DNA from 4 places in the Peribacillus sp. JNUCC41 genome. Region 3 is predicted to be linked to each of the others. Evidence: predicted binding sites of a transcription regulator. Region 3 holds the regulator's gene; each other region holds the start of a gene.
The links. The regulator LexA, encoded in region 3, represses DNA repair genes until DNA is damaged. The targets are predictions, from matches to a motif close to CGAACATATGTTCG.
Positions count from the first base shown of each region.

Region 1: addB (helicase-exonuclease AddAB subunit AddB) is a predicted target of LexA. The motif match lies at 2,068-2,081, and genes of this name have one in related genera.
Region 2: uvrB (excinuclease ABC subunit UvrB) is a predicted target of LexA. The motif match lies at 1,747-1,760, and genes of this name have one in related genera.
Region 4: JNUCC41_RS25500 (Y-family DNA polymerase) is a predicted target of LexA. The motif match lies at 1,223-1,236, and genes of this name have one in related genera.

Region 1 is NZ_CP062163.1:3,038,516-3,041,951, reverse strand. Features, by position in the region: gene addB (helicase-exonuclease AddAB subunit AddB) at 1-1,939, opposite strand, end outside; gene lepB (signal peptidase I) at 2,130-2,693, opposite strand; gene JNUCC41_RS14785 (TVP38/TMEM64 family protein) at 2,727-3,341, opposite strand.
Region 2 is NZ_CP062163.1:1,499,929-1,503,364, reverse strand. Features, by position in the region: gene JNUCC41_RS07520 (catalase) at 1-1,254, shown strand, start outside; gene JNUCC41_RS07515 (CsbA family protein) at 1,443-1,673, shown strand; gene uvrB (excinuclease ABC subunit UvrB) at 1,892-3,436, shown strand, end outside.
Region 3 is NZ_CP062163.1:3,897,622-3,901,057, reverse strand. Features, by position in the region: gene tkt (transketolase) at 1-55, opposite strand, end outside; gene JNUCC41_RS19050 (DUF896 domain-containing protein) at 290-523, opposite strand; gene JNUCC41_RS19045 (YneB family resolvase-like protein) at 589-1,245, opposite strand; gene yneA (cell division suppressor protein YneA) at 1,265-1,576, opposite strand; gene lexA (transcriptional repressor LexA) at 1,732-2,355, shown strand; partial or broken gene JNUCC41_RS27380 (glucosaminidase domain-containing protein) at 2,737-2,892, opposite strand; gene JNUCC41_RS19025 (hypothetical protein) at 3,268-3,436, shown strand, end outside.
Region 4 is NZ_CP062163.1:5,282,629-5,286,064, reverse strand. Features, by position in the region: gene JNUCC41_RS25510 (DUF3221 domain-containing protein) at 1-139, shown strand, start outside; gene JNUCC41_RS25505 (C40 family peptidase) at 220-879, opposite strand; gene JNUCC41_RS25500 (Y-family DNA polymerase) at 1,291-2,550, shown strand; gene JNUCC41_RS25495 (YolD-like family protein) at 2,579-2,911, shown strand; gene JNUCC41_RS25490 (iron-sulfur cluster biosynthesis family protein) at 3,118-3,436, shown strand, end outside.

The sequences.
Region 1 (3,436 bases), 860 kb from region 3:
CATCAAGCAGGCGCACTTTTGAACTTGGGGCAACATCAAGTCCACCAGCCAGCAGCACCTCACGATCACTATCTGAAAATATCCCATCAGATACAGCTTTTCCTGGCAGAACCCCTTCGTTCAGGCCGATAACAAAAGCTGTCTTCACATCATCCAGGCGGGATAAATCTAGATTAGCGACCAATACTTGGTCAATTGCCGGCGGTACCAAAGAAAATTCAAGAGACTCCAGACCAGCTTCAATGATAACTGCAAATTGTTTCAGGGAAAGCTCTTCCCCGCTCAGCAGTTCAACGAATTGGTCCAATAGGTCGACAACTGCATTCCATGTTTGCTCATGCTCTCTTGCCGATACCAGATCACCTGCTTCTTCTGCCTCTTGTTTCAGCTTTTCCAATTTTTCCGGTACATGCAATTCTTCAAGATATAGATAAAGGGCTTCACACAATTCCCTGCCATTAACAGCCTTTTTAACACGTTTAGAGAGCTTCAAGATAGGCTCGGTAAATAATTGCTTCAGCTCATTCAACTCTTGTTCAAGCTGCATTTCCTTATCTGTTTGATTCCGGTCCTCGAGTTCCAGTCCGCGGAAGCGCCGGTAGGTCCAACGTTCTTTGGACGTCCACCTGCTTCCTTTAATGCCACGGGCCAGCACATAGTTTTCCAGCTTATCTACCTGTTCGCGCATTCTATCGTGGTTATTTTGCAGCGGAAATAGAAGCTCCGTCTTGATCGCACGAAATACCGGCTCATAACGCCAATAGCCATTGATGATCTCCAAAGTGGAACGAATCAGCTCAATCAGAGGATGATTCAGCATCGTCCGTTTGGAATCGACGAACAAGGGAATTTGATAATCCCGAAAAACGGTCTGTAAAATATCTGCGTACGCTTCTCCATTCCGGACTAAAATCGCAATATCACTGAAACGGTGCTGTTTCTTTCTGACCAGCGACAAGATGTCCCTGGCAACTCCTTCAATCTCGGCTCTGCGGTTAACTGCCTGGGCGATCGTTACATCAGGCGACTGATCTAACGCTTTGGCAGGTCTAATGGCAAAGTAAGTTTCCAGATGATTCAGTCCCTGGCTCTTTCCAAATCTTTCAGTTCCTTCTAAGATCCGATCTTCTGAAATCGGTATGCCATTCCTCAATCCAGCCTGATAAAGGTGATGATATAGATTTCCCGTTTGCCTGAACAACTGCAAATCATCCGGAGCGTAATGTCTATAGGGCTGATCTAACGTCAGCGAGATCGTTACACTCCTGCACAGCTTGATCATTTCTTCCACAATCAATAATTCCTGTGGAGTCAAACTATAAAAACCATCGATATAAATATCCGCTTCCCTTATATAGGAAGAATCAGCCATTTTCTCGATCAGTAAAGTGAAGTAGTCCTCGGAGTCCAAATATTTGTTAACCATTTCATCCTCAAAAGCCTGATAGACCAATTCAAGATCATGCAGTTTATCCTGAATGCCGCTGCCGGCCTGTGAGGTTTCGGCCAAATAGTTTTGAATGTCATCAGGTTGGATGCAATACTGCTTGAATTCAGCCAGCATTAGCTCCATCTGTGCAATGAACCCCTGCTTATCAGCAGAACGACGAAACATCTTTAATTCTTCCTTTTTATCATCCATGATCTTCCGTATCAACATATTAACGCCAACGCTGTCCAAATGCAGCCGGCTCATCCCCCCGGTCTCCTGAAGAACGCGCCAAGCAAGCCTGCTAAAACTAAAAACCTGTGTCCGGATCATTCCGGCAAGGCCTGGTGTTTTAATTAATTTATATTCAGATAGAAACGTCATCTGATCAGGAACGAGGTAGATAATTGGATTTCCTTCGGGATCTTCTGCCAATTTGGAGCGAATTTCGTCCAATATATTCGAAGTTTTCCCTGCACCCGATCTTCCCAGTAAAAAACGGAGTGACATCTCTTTTTCCCCCTTACAACATAATATCTAGATCCATCATACCAGAAATACTTTAGTAAACATGACTAGGTTTCTGTTTCCAATTAGATTTACTTTCTATTATTTTAACGTTTCCCCTGAAAAAACACCAATCGTACGTTCGCGTTTTTCCCCAAAAGAAAAAGCCCACATAATTTTTGGGCTTCCACGATCATTCACCTGTAAATTTATAATTGAATTCTTTCACCGGCCAATATCGAACATCCACTTTACCGACAACATTTTCAACCGGTATATAACCAAAGTGACGGCTGTCAGCACTTTCAAGACGATTATCACCCATGACAAAAAGCTTGCCCTCGGGAACTTTGGTCACATCCGTCAATTCTTTTAATGTAAAATCACCCGTAAAATCCTGTCCCGGGAAACCTTCCTTGAATTTCTGAAGATAAGGCTCATCCACTTTCTCACCATTTACGTATAGCCAATCATCTTTATAACGAATTTGGTCACCTGCAACCCCTATAACTCGCTTAACATAATCTTCTTGTGAGTTCGCATGAAAAACAATAATGTCAAAACGGTTGATATCATGAATATGGTAATTGATTTTATTCACGACAAGTTTATTTCCATCTTCTAGGGTCGGCTGCATCGACTTCCCTTCAACATCATAGCTTGAAAAGAGAAATGTACGGATCAAGATGTAAATAACAAAAGCTATCATCGCTGGTTTTATCCAATCGGATAAAGAATTCTTGTTTGTTTTTTCCATCTAGTTCAACCCCTACTGCATTTATATACTAATTTATTGTCCTTCTTCCCTCTTCATGCTTTTATTTAATCGGACTTCAAGTCTTTTCCCCACATACCATAGGATAAAGATGACGATCCCGATAATGATCGTACGCACAGGTTTATGAATTAAGGATACTAGATCGTAACCTACGAAGCTGATCGTAAAGATCATCACCGCTTTCCCTCCCACTACTGCAAGTCCATATTGCAAGGGACTGACTTTTGAAAGTCCTGCCACGATATTAACGATGGCTGAAGGTGTAAAAGGGAAGCAGAGCAATATGAACAAAGGACCGAATCCATGACTTTCCACCCAAACCATCAACCTCTGCACCTGTTTATGCTTTTGCAAAAATCGGAAAAATCTCATTTGACCATATCTTCTAATAATCCAAAAGATCAAATAAGAGCCCGCTACCGCCCCAATCCAAGAAAATAAAAACCCCCACCAGAGACCAAAAGCCGTTGCGTTAGCTAGCACGAACACCACTAAAGGCAAAAAGGGCAAAAAAGCTTCCAGCATCGGCAGTAAGATCCCAGGAATTGGACCGAATGAGCGATATTGCTGAATAAGTGCAGATATATGATCAAGTGTAAACCACTCGCGTATAGTAACCAAATCCATAATTATCTCCCTCGACATGCTGCTATCAAAGCAGCATAAACTTATTAAAAACTGTTTATTTTAGATATATCACTTTCCCCTGAAATTGCAAGAAT
Region 2 (3,436 bases), 2.4 Mb from region 3:
TCTGTTATTCATGGAGGGACGTCCCCGGAAACGTTACGTGATCCCAGGGGATTTGCCGTTAAATTTTATACGGAGGATGGAAACTGGGATCTTGTAGGCAATAACCTGAAAATTTTCTTTATCCGTGATGCCATGAAATTCCCGGATTTGATTCATGCCTTCAAACCCGATCCGGTCACGAACATTCAGGACGGCAGGAGGATTTTCGATTTTTGCTCGAGCTCACCTGAAACATTCCATATGATTACCTTTGTGTTCTCCCCATGGGGCATTCCAGCTAACTACCGCATGATGCAAGGGTCAGGGGTCAATACTTATAAATGGGTGAATGAGGAAGGGAAAGCGGTGCTTGTCAAGTATCATTGGGAACCGAAACAAGGGATCAAGAACCTGACACAGCAAGAGGCAAATGAAATTCAAGCTACGAATTTCAATCATGCCACACAGGATCTATATGAAGCGATTGAACGCGGGGACTATCCTGAATGGGATCTCAACGTACAGATCATGAGTGATGATGATCATCCTGAGTTGGATTTTGATCCGCTGGATGATACGAAAATCTGGCCGAAAGATGAGTTCCCATGGCTCCATGTCGGTACGATGGTTTTGAATAAAAACCCTGAAGACTATTTCACTGAGGTCGAACAGGCTGCTTTCGGCACCGGTGTCCTAGTGGATGGACTGGACTTTTCTGATGACAAGATGTTACAGGGCCGTACATTCTCTTATTCCGATACACAGCGTCACCGTGTTGGTGCTAATTATCTGCAATTGCCGATTAATGCGCCAAAGAAACCAACTGCCACGAATCAGACTGGCGGACAGATGCAATATGAAGTTGGCAGAGGCAGCCAAAGCCCCCACATCAACTACGAACCATCAACTGTCGGCGGCTTGAAGGAAGCCAAGCAGACGGGCAAGGAGTATACACCTATGGTGGAAGGGAAACTTGTTCGTGAGACAATCGATCGCCAAAACAATACGAAACAGGCTGGTGAAACATTCCGTGAATTCGAGGATTGGGAAAAAGACGATTTAATTTCCAATTTAGTGGCGGCATTGGCTCCTGCCGACAATCGCATTCAGGAAAAAATGATAGCTCTTGCCGAAGAGGCCGATGAAGAGTATGGCCGCAGATTGAAAGAGGGACTGGCACGGGCTTCTGAACATACAAACTCTTCAAAACCTCTGGGCGGGACGGATAACCCTGAGGACGCCGTTAGAAAAGGACATGAAGCGGATCCATATTGATTGTGCTGAAAAGAAGCAAACTTCCCTTTTAAGGGGTTTGCCTCTTTTTTTTATGGGCATAATTGGAGGATGTATGGAATGCTCTTCTGATGATGCTTGAAAATCAAGTAGGAAATTGATTGGCAAAAAACTTGATAATCATTTAAACTGAAACTACTCTATTTTTCTCTTATAAAGGAGATGAAAAAATGATTAAACTTCTTTCTGCCCTTTTCCTTCCTTGTCTACTTGTCATGCTATTTTCAAGAGTCACCTATAACAATGTTGTGGGTCTTGTTTTAACTGTTGCCTTGATTACAGCTTCCGCATATAAAGGTTATACGCATACAAACTTATTGATCATCGTGGATGCCTTATCCCTGACAGTGGGATTTTGGTTATCAAAAAGAATGATGAAACGTACATCCAAGAGCGCCTGACACTAAAGGTGCTTTTTTTGTACTCAAACATGTCATTCCCCTCAACACATCATGAAGTCCATAAAACAAAAATAGAATGGATGTTCGCTTATTGCTGGTTTGTTTTAAGGCTAATGTGGTAGAATGTGTATATATGCTTTATTAAACCAGAATAAATAGAAGGGATATAGGCATGTCCCGTTTTCATATAAAAATATTTCAATAGGAGGCTATGCTTGGTGAAGGATAAGTTTGAGTTAGTCTCAAAATACTCTCCTCAAGGAGATCAACCGGCAGCGATTGAAATGCTGGTCGAAGGGATTAAGGAAGGCAAGGAAATGCAGACGTTATTGGGGGCGACGGGGACAGGGAAAACGTTCACCGTTTCCAATGTGATTCAAAAAATCAATAAACCGACTCTTGTCATTGCCCACAATAAAACGTTGGCAGGGCAGCTTTACAGTGAGTTCAAAGAGTTCTTCCCTAATAATGCCGTTGAATACTTCGTTAGCTATTATGATTACTACCAGCCAGAGGCTTATGTTCCATCCACGGATACATTCATCGAAAAAGATGCAAGCATCAATGATGAAATCGATAAACTGCGTCACTCGGCAACCTCATCTTTGTTCGAAAGGAAAGATGTCATCATCATTGCCAGCGTTTCGTGCATATATGGACTCGGTTCCCCTGAAGAGTACCGGGAGATGGTCGTTTCCCTCCGGACAGGCATGGAAATAGACCGGAATGCCTTGCTGCACAGACTCGTGGATATTCAATATGAGAGGAATGATATTGCTTTCCAACGGGGGACCTTCCGCGTTCGCGGCGACGTGGTCGAAATTTTCCCGGCTTCACGTGATGAACATTGCGTACGGGTCGAGTTTTTCGGAGATGAGATTGACCGCATCCGTGAAGTTGATGCCCTGACTGGTGAAATTACTGGTGAACGGGAACATATCGCCATTTTCCCGGCTTCCCACTTCGTAACCCGCGAAGAGAAAATGCGGATAGCCATTCAAAATATCGAAACGGAACTGGAAGAGCGATTGAAGGAATTAAGGGAAGATGAAAAACTCCTTGAAGCACAGCGCTTGGAGCAGCGGACCCGTTATGATTTGGAAATGATGCGGGAAATGGGCTTTTGTTCAGGGATCGAGAACTATTCCCGCCATTTAACCCTTCGTCCCCCAGGTGCGACACCATACACTTTAATGGATTACTTTCCAGAGGACTTCCTATTGGTCGTGGATGAATCACACGTAACCCTTTCACAAGTCCGCGGAATGTTCAATGGAGATCAGGCGCGGAAGCAAGTGCTCGTCGATCATGGCTTCCGTCTGCCTTCTGCAAAAGATAACCGCCCGCTAAGATTTGAGGAATTTGAAAAAAAGGTACATCAATCCATATTCGTTTCGGCAACTCCGGGACCATATGAACTCGAACATACGCCAGAAATGGTTCAGCAGATCATCCGTCCTACCGGATTGCTGGATCCGACGGTGGAAGTGCGGCCGATTGAAGGGCAGATAGATGACTTGATCGGTGAAATACAGGAGCGCGTCAAAAAGAACGAGCGTGTGCTCATTACGACCTTGACGAAAAAGATGTCTGAGGATTTAACTGATTATTTAAAGGAAATCGGCATCAAGGTCCAATATCTTCATTCGGAAGTTAAGACCTTGGAAAGGATAGAAATCATCCGGGAACTTCGAATGGGCAAATATGATGTACTCGTTGGAATCAACCTTTTAAGGGAAGGCCTGGATATACCGGAAGTGTCG
Region 3 (3,436 bases):
CAATCGATAATGTACGAATTGTATTAATAGAAAGTGCATCTAATTTATCTAACATATCGTAAAAACATCCCTTCCTGTAATGTACCTCTTTATATTATAGTGACAAGCTTAATATCACAACTAAAATCACTATTTACTGCCTCAATATTACAATTTTCTAGAAATAAGAGAAGCCCCCTATTTAGATTAAACTAAATAGGAGAATACATACATGAATGCACTCTCTTTTTACTCCTAAATGCTAATAGAATCTTCAAATGGATGTTCCATCAGAAGAATCCAAGCATTATTAATGTAAGTTTCTTTTTTCTTTTATATTTTTTATCTTTTGAGGAGTTACGTCATTACCTTCTGGATCGACGACTTTCACATGCTCCAACGTATTGGTCATGGACTTTCTGAATGTTTCCAAATACTCACTTCTCAATTGGGTTTGCTCTTTCGCCTCAACTTCCGTCAAACCTTCAGCCTTTGCCTTTTTAGAAAGTTCATTAATACGGGCTAATTTTTCTTTTGATAACATAATTTCGCTCCTTCATAATCTGCGGATATTGTCATGGTATTAAAAAAATAGCGAAATTACAAGTTCTATGATTGACTTTCCAGTGTATTCAATTGATGTTCGAGAAAACGCCTGTTCACTGTAGCCTTAGATACATTGTATCCAAAGCCCCTCAAAGTTGCTGCGATCTCTGCAAATGTCAATCCATTGGCCCGAAGTTTAATAATTTCTTCTATAGGAATCTCCTTACGGTCCCTTCCGGTGGAATTCCTTTGATTCTGAAGATTTTTTTGAGGACGATACCCTTTTTCAACGGCCCTTATCATCCCGCGCTTTATTTTTAGATTATGTAGTTTCCTTTGATATTCTTCTACAATTCCGACAATCTGGATGACCATCGCATCCGAATCCGATAGCTCAAGTTCGCCATCGTGTGAGAGCGTATAAATTTTCACATCTTCTTTAAGGATGACATGGAAAAGGGCTATTTTGGCATTCCCTCTTCCCAGCCTCGTTTCGTCCTGGATTAATAGTACTTCAGCTTCTTTGGTTTTAAATAGTTCGAGCATGTCAAAAATGCCATCCCTATTCAACTCATAACCACTAGCCTGTTCTTTTATTATGGAAATGACTTCAACATCCATCTTTTCTGCCAATTTGACTAATTCATCTTCCTGCCTTGCCAATGATGTTTCCTGTGACTCTTTTTCTGTGCTGACCCTACAATAGATTACCGCTTTCATAATACCCTACCTTCACTGCTTACTGCTCACTGGCCAAATTCTGGACAAGTTCTTCCCCTTTAACCGGTATGACGATGACTTGACCAGGTTTAATCGAATCCGCCCTTACTCCATTATGCTCTTCTATCCAACCAATGAATTCTTTTTTTGTCAAATTTGCTTCTTCATATTCTTCGGCAATTCCCCATAGGGTGTCACCTTCACCTACTTCTATAGAAAGGAAATCATTTTTTTGATCATTGTTCAATGTACAAGAGAATAAAATTGAAAAGATAAATACTGATCCCGCTAATAGAATCGTATAAATATAATTTTTGTATAATTTTTTCATAAATATCCCTCCAAAGCGAATGTTCGTTCGTATGTTATGACCAAATTATAATACGAACGTTTGTTTCAGTCAACAACAAAATTCGAACTTATGTTTGTATAGAGTTGGGGGCCATGCTATAATATAGCAAAGAACATTGGGGAAGAGGTGCACTAATGACTAAACTATCAAAACGGCAGCAAGATATTCTTGATTTCATTAAAGAAGAGGTTCGCCAAAAAGGGTATCCACCTTCCGTACGGGAGATTGGCGAAGCAGTGGGACTTGCATCAAGTTCAACAGTACACGGACATTTATCCCGCCTGGAAAGTAAAGGCCTGATCAGACGTGACCCAACCAAGCCAAGGGCCATTGAAATAATGAATTCGGAGGAAGCGAACAATATTCCAAAAGCCAATGTCGTGAACGTTCCGTTACTTGGAAAAGTAACAGCGGGCATGCCTATAACGGCAATCGAGAACATAGAAGAATACTTTCCGCTTCCCGAAAGCATGGTTCCGCATGATGACCATGTATTCATGCTGGAAATCATGGGTGAAAGTATGATCGAAGCTGGAATTCATGATGGAGACTATGTCATCGTGAAACAACAAAGCAATGCCAATAATGGAGATATCGTCGTGGCCATGACGGAAGATGATGAAGCCACTGTAAAACGATTCTTTAAGGAACCGGATTACATAAGGCTTCAGCCCGAGAACTCAAATATGGAACCAATTATTTTACGAGATGTTTCGATACTTGGAAAAGTAATAGGCTTATATAGACAAATACACTAAAAGCGCTAACCGCGCTTTTTTTGTTTGTTTAATTTATGTCCCGAATTCTCTCATTATGCATATGGAAGAGTAGGTTTTAATATATTTTTTAATAGAATCTATTTTCATGTGAATATTACATCTTTTGGAAAGAAGCTCATTCAAAAAAAGGAGAGTGTTGAAATACCGTTGCCAGTTAAAAATTCCATTTCATTCTTAATATTTGGTTCACTTTAGGTAAAGATCGCCCAATCCATTTCACTATTGAATCTGTACTTTTGTAGAACCATATGCTTTACAAGAGCAGAGATGAAATCCCTTTTTTTGACAATTACGACTTCCATTCCATGACGTCCCGTTTACGTATAGATTGGCAAGATCTCGAAGACTTTCTTCCCAAGATGGGTATTTCCTGAATTTGTTCCATACTTGAACGGGTACACCGGTGAGGTATTCGATTGTTTGGATAATGCCAGACTCGCCCTTAAAGTCACCTTTTGTACCGAATATATTTTTTCCTTGACTTGCTAATAAGCTTTTCCCATATCCACTCTCCAAGCAAGCTTGTGCAATAACAACAAAGGTAAAATATTAATTCCTTTTGAATTTTCTGGGCATAAGGAGCATTCTCCTTAATAAATGTTTCCTTGCTCATTAGATCTTCGCATTAATAGACGTTTTTTACTGTTTATCTTCATTATGTCGGCTCTTTCCGAGTTGTTTTAAACCATTCCCGCGGCCAACCAGAAAAAGCCGTCAATCCATATAATTATATGGATTGACGGCTTTAAAATTAAACTCTGAAAATCTTCAAAACCTGGTTGCATAACCTTTTATATATTAGTTTTAAATATGAATTTTTTTATTATAGTATAAAGCCTTGATAAAAAGTAAAAATTAATTTTGAAAACTTCTATTTAAGGTGGTGAAATTATGGACTTCCCAACCATCCATACAAACTTTTGGGATGCAGTAATAGCCATTCCTATCATCATGATTCTTACTCAACTAATTAAGGTCATGTTTCATATTCGCCCAAAATTCATCCCTACCATCGCTTTGGGTCTTGGCTTGTTCATTTCCATTTTCATCAGTCATCGTC
Region 4 (3,436 bases), 1.4 Mb from region 3:
GCGATTCATGGTTCTCGAAGTCGTCCATTTACCCTTGGAGCATGTTTATAATATCGAAATGATGAATCGTTCTAACTTAGACTCTTCATTCATGGTGACAGTAGAGGATTTAACGGATGAAATATTATATATAAAATAAAACAACCGGACTGAATCACTTGGAATCTGTCCGGTTGTTTTATTGGATTTCACTCACAAGGATGAGCTCTTGTCCTGATTTTATAAAGTTTTCGCACCTAAATATTTTGGTTTCCAATAAGTATTATCCATATCCGTGATGGTTACTCCTTTAGAAGACGTAGCACTAATGAATTGACCATTTCCGATATAGATTCCAACATGGGATACACCTGTTCTTCCAGAAGAAGTATCAAAGAATACAAGATCACCCTTAGCTGGTGAAGATACTTTTAAACCTGTATTGGAATAGAGTAATGATGTTGTACGCGGTAAGGTAATTCCTTGCGATTTCTGGAATACATAATAGACGAAGCCTGAGCAGTCGAATCCAGTCGGTGTCGTCCCGCCCCATTTGTAAGGTTTGCCGATTAAGGTTTTTGCATAGCTTATCAGGCTTGTATTATTGACATTATAAACACCAAGCGCATTAAATGTGCCCCGGCCGGCAATTCCATCGGCAGTTAATCCTTTGGCTTTCTGGAATTTTTTTACTGCAGATGTAGAATAGGTGCCGTAATATGTAGTCAGTGAACCTGTATATGTGAAATACCCTTTGGTTTTTAAAAGTTGTTGTAGTTGTTTGACATCGCTATGTGTCATTCCGGGTCTGAGGGTTTGATCTCCAATATTTGCAGAGGCTTGCAGTGGGGTTAGCATCATGGCAGATGCAACAGCAGCTGAAGCGATCCATTTCTTCATAATTTTCATTTCCTCTCTATCTCTCTATAATTCTTAACAATATTATCCTACAATACCATTATGACAATTAGACATAATTTTGGTTACAGTTTCATTACAAAAAATGAGCAGTAAGACTAAATGATAAACGGACTAAAGTCTATTGAAAAGGGTGTGTGAATTTCAAAAAACTGAGTATATGGATTCATTGAAAATTATTCAAGCTACTAATTGATTCTCTTTTAAAAAAACAATTTGGATACAGAGTTTAAATTTGGTATTTTATCCATTTTTAGTGTCGATTATATTTTTCAAGGAAATTACAATAAAAAGTAGAAATTTGTATGAAAACTTCCATTGAATAAGAACGTATATTCGGTTAAAGTTATGAATATAATAAAAGCGAACGTATATTCTTATTAGGGTGAAGAAATGATGGATTATGGGACGATGCCGAAACAATCAATTATGTGTATCGATATGAAAAGTTTTTATGCAAGCTGTTCAGCAGTCATGCTTGGTCTGGACCCGCTTGATTGTTATCTGGCGGTGGTTGGTGATTTGAAGAGGACAGGAAGCATTGTGCTCGCGGCTTCTCCAAAAATGAAGAAGGAATTTGGCATAAAGACAGGGTCGCGGATGTTTGAGATCCCGAATGATCCGAGGATTGTCGTCGTTGAACCTAAAATGGCGACCTATTTAAGGGTTTCGACGGAAATCACCCGCTTGTTCAACCGTTATGTGCCCAAAGAAGCGATTCACGTATATAGTGTGGACGAAAGTTTTGTGAAAGTCGATGGTGCCGCTTCTTTATGGGGAGATGCCCGGATGATAGCTGAAAAGATAAAGGATGAAATCGAACGCGAATTACAGCTCCCGTGTGCAATTGGAATTGGACCGAACATGCTTATGGCAAAACTTTGCCTTGATTTGGATGCCAAACATAAAGGGATTGCCGAATGGAAGTATGAGGATGTGCCAAGCAAACTTTGGCCGATTTCCCCGCTTCGTGAAATGTGGGGGATCGGCAGGCGCGTTGAAAAAACCCTTCATGGAATGGGGATATTTACGGTTGGGCAGCTTGCCAACTATGATCTTGAATTACTTGAAGCGAAGTTTGGGATTATGGGCAATCAGCTTTACCACCATGCGTGGGGAATAGATTTATCCGATATGGGGGCAGCGATCATCGAAGGGCAGGTAAGCTTCGGCAAAAGCCAAATCCTGCTGCGGGATTATAAGGAGGAGCATGAGGTGAAGCAGGTCATGCTGGAAATTTGCGAAGAAGTTGGAAGAAGGGCACGCACCCATCGCAAGGCAGGAAGAACGGTGAGCCTAAGCATTGGTTACAGCAAGGATGAGTTTGGCGGGGGTTTCCATCGTTCGCGTTCGATTAGCGAGCCGACCAACATTACGATGGAGTTATATAAAGTTTGTCTGGAGCTTTTTCATGAGAACTATAAGCAAAAAACGGTTCGGAGCATAGAGGTCAGACTCTCGAATATTGTGGATGATAACGAAATGCAGCTGACTTTATTCGATGCTTCGCGCTGGAAGAAGCGGGAATTGAGTTACACGGTTGATCGAATTCGCCATAAATATGGAGCCAAATCGTTATTGCGTGCGGTTTCGTATACGGAAGCGGGTACAGCCGTTTACCGAAGCAGGCTGCTTGGTGGGCATAAGGCGTAGGGGTGACTTTTTGAAGGGAGGGAAAAGAATGATTCGTGATCGCGGCCGTATCAAATGGACATCGATGATGTTACCGGAGCATGTGAAGATGCTGCGGGATTGGGTGGTGGAGGATGGCTATGAAACGAAGCGCATCTTGGATGAGCAGCAATTGGAAGAAATGAATGCTGTAATGGGGGAAGCGATGGAGGAAAGAAAGGATGTTACGATTGCACATTATGAAGGAAACCGGTATCAGCTGTTAATCGGCAGGATCCATTATTATAATGAACCCACCCAAAAACTTCATATCGTTGATCGGTTTCAGCAGGTTCACTATATCAGGCTTTCCGATATAGCGGATGTAAGGATAACGGAATGATGAGCGGAAAGGCTGTTCCAAGGGACAGCCTTTCATTTTCGAAACGGCATCGTGATGAAAGGGATTACGATGCGTAAGAGAATCGGCATTTGCTAGCACGGTGTTCGTGTGGCTGATCTTGTAAAAGGAAGCAGGCAGTTTCTTTAACAGAAGCGTTTTTATCGTTTATAATGGGGGAAAGGAAAGACATCGGGAGGCGTGCAATCATGTATATTGAATGGACGGAAACAGCGGCTGAGAAAATAGTCGATAAGGTACAGGAACAAGAAGGATATTTACAGTTGAAATATGATACTGATGGCTGTGGCTGCGTGGTAAGTGGTGTGACCGCGCTATGGTGGGTCAACGAACCTGAAGAAGGTACCGAAAAAGTGGAAACAAACGGGATTCCTCTATATGTGGAGAAATCAAAAATGATTTTCCTTGATGAAGTCATGAAAATAGACTTTGTTCCGGAAGCGAACAGCTTTCAATTAAAAAGTCCGAATCAAATCTTAAATCCGAGGATGAGCTTTTTTATAAAAT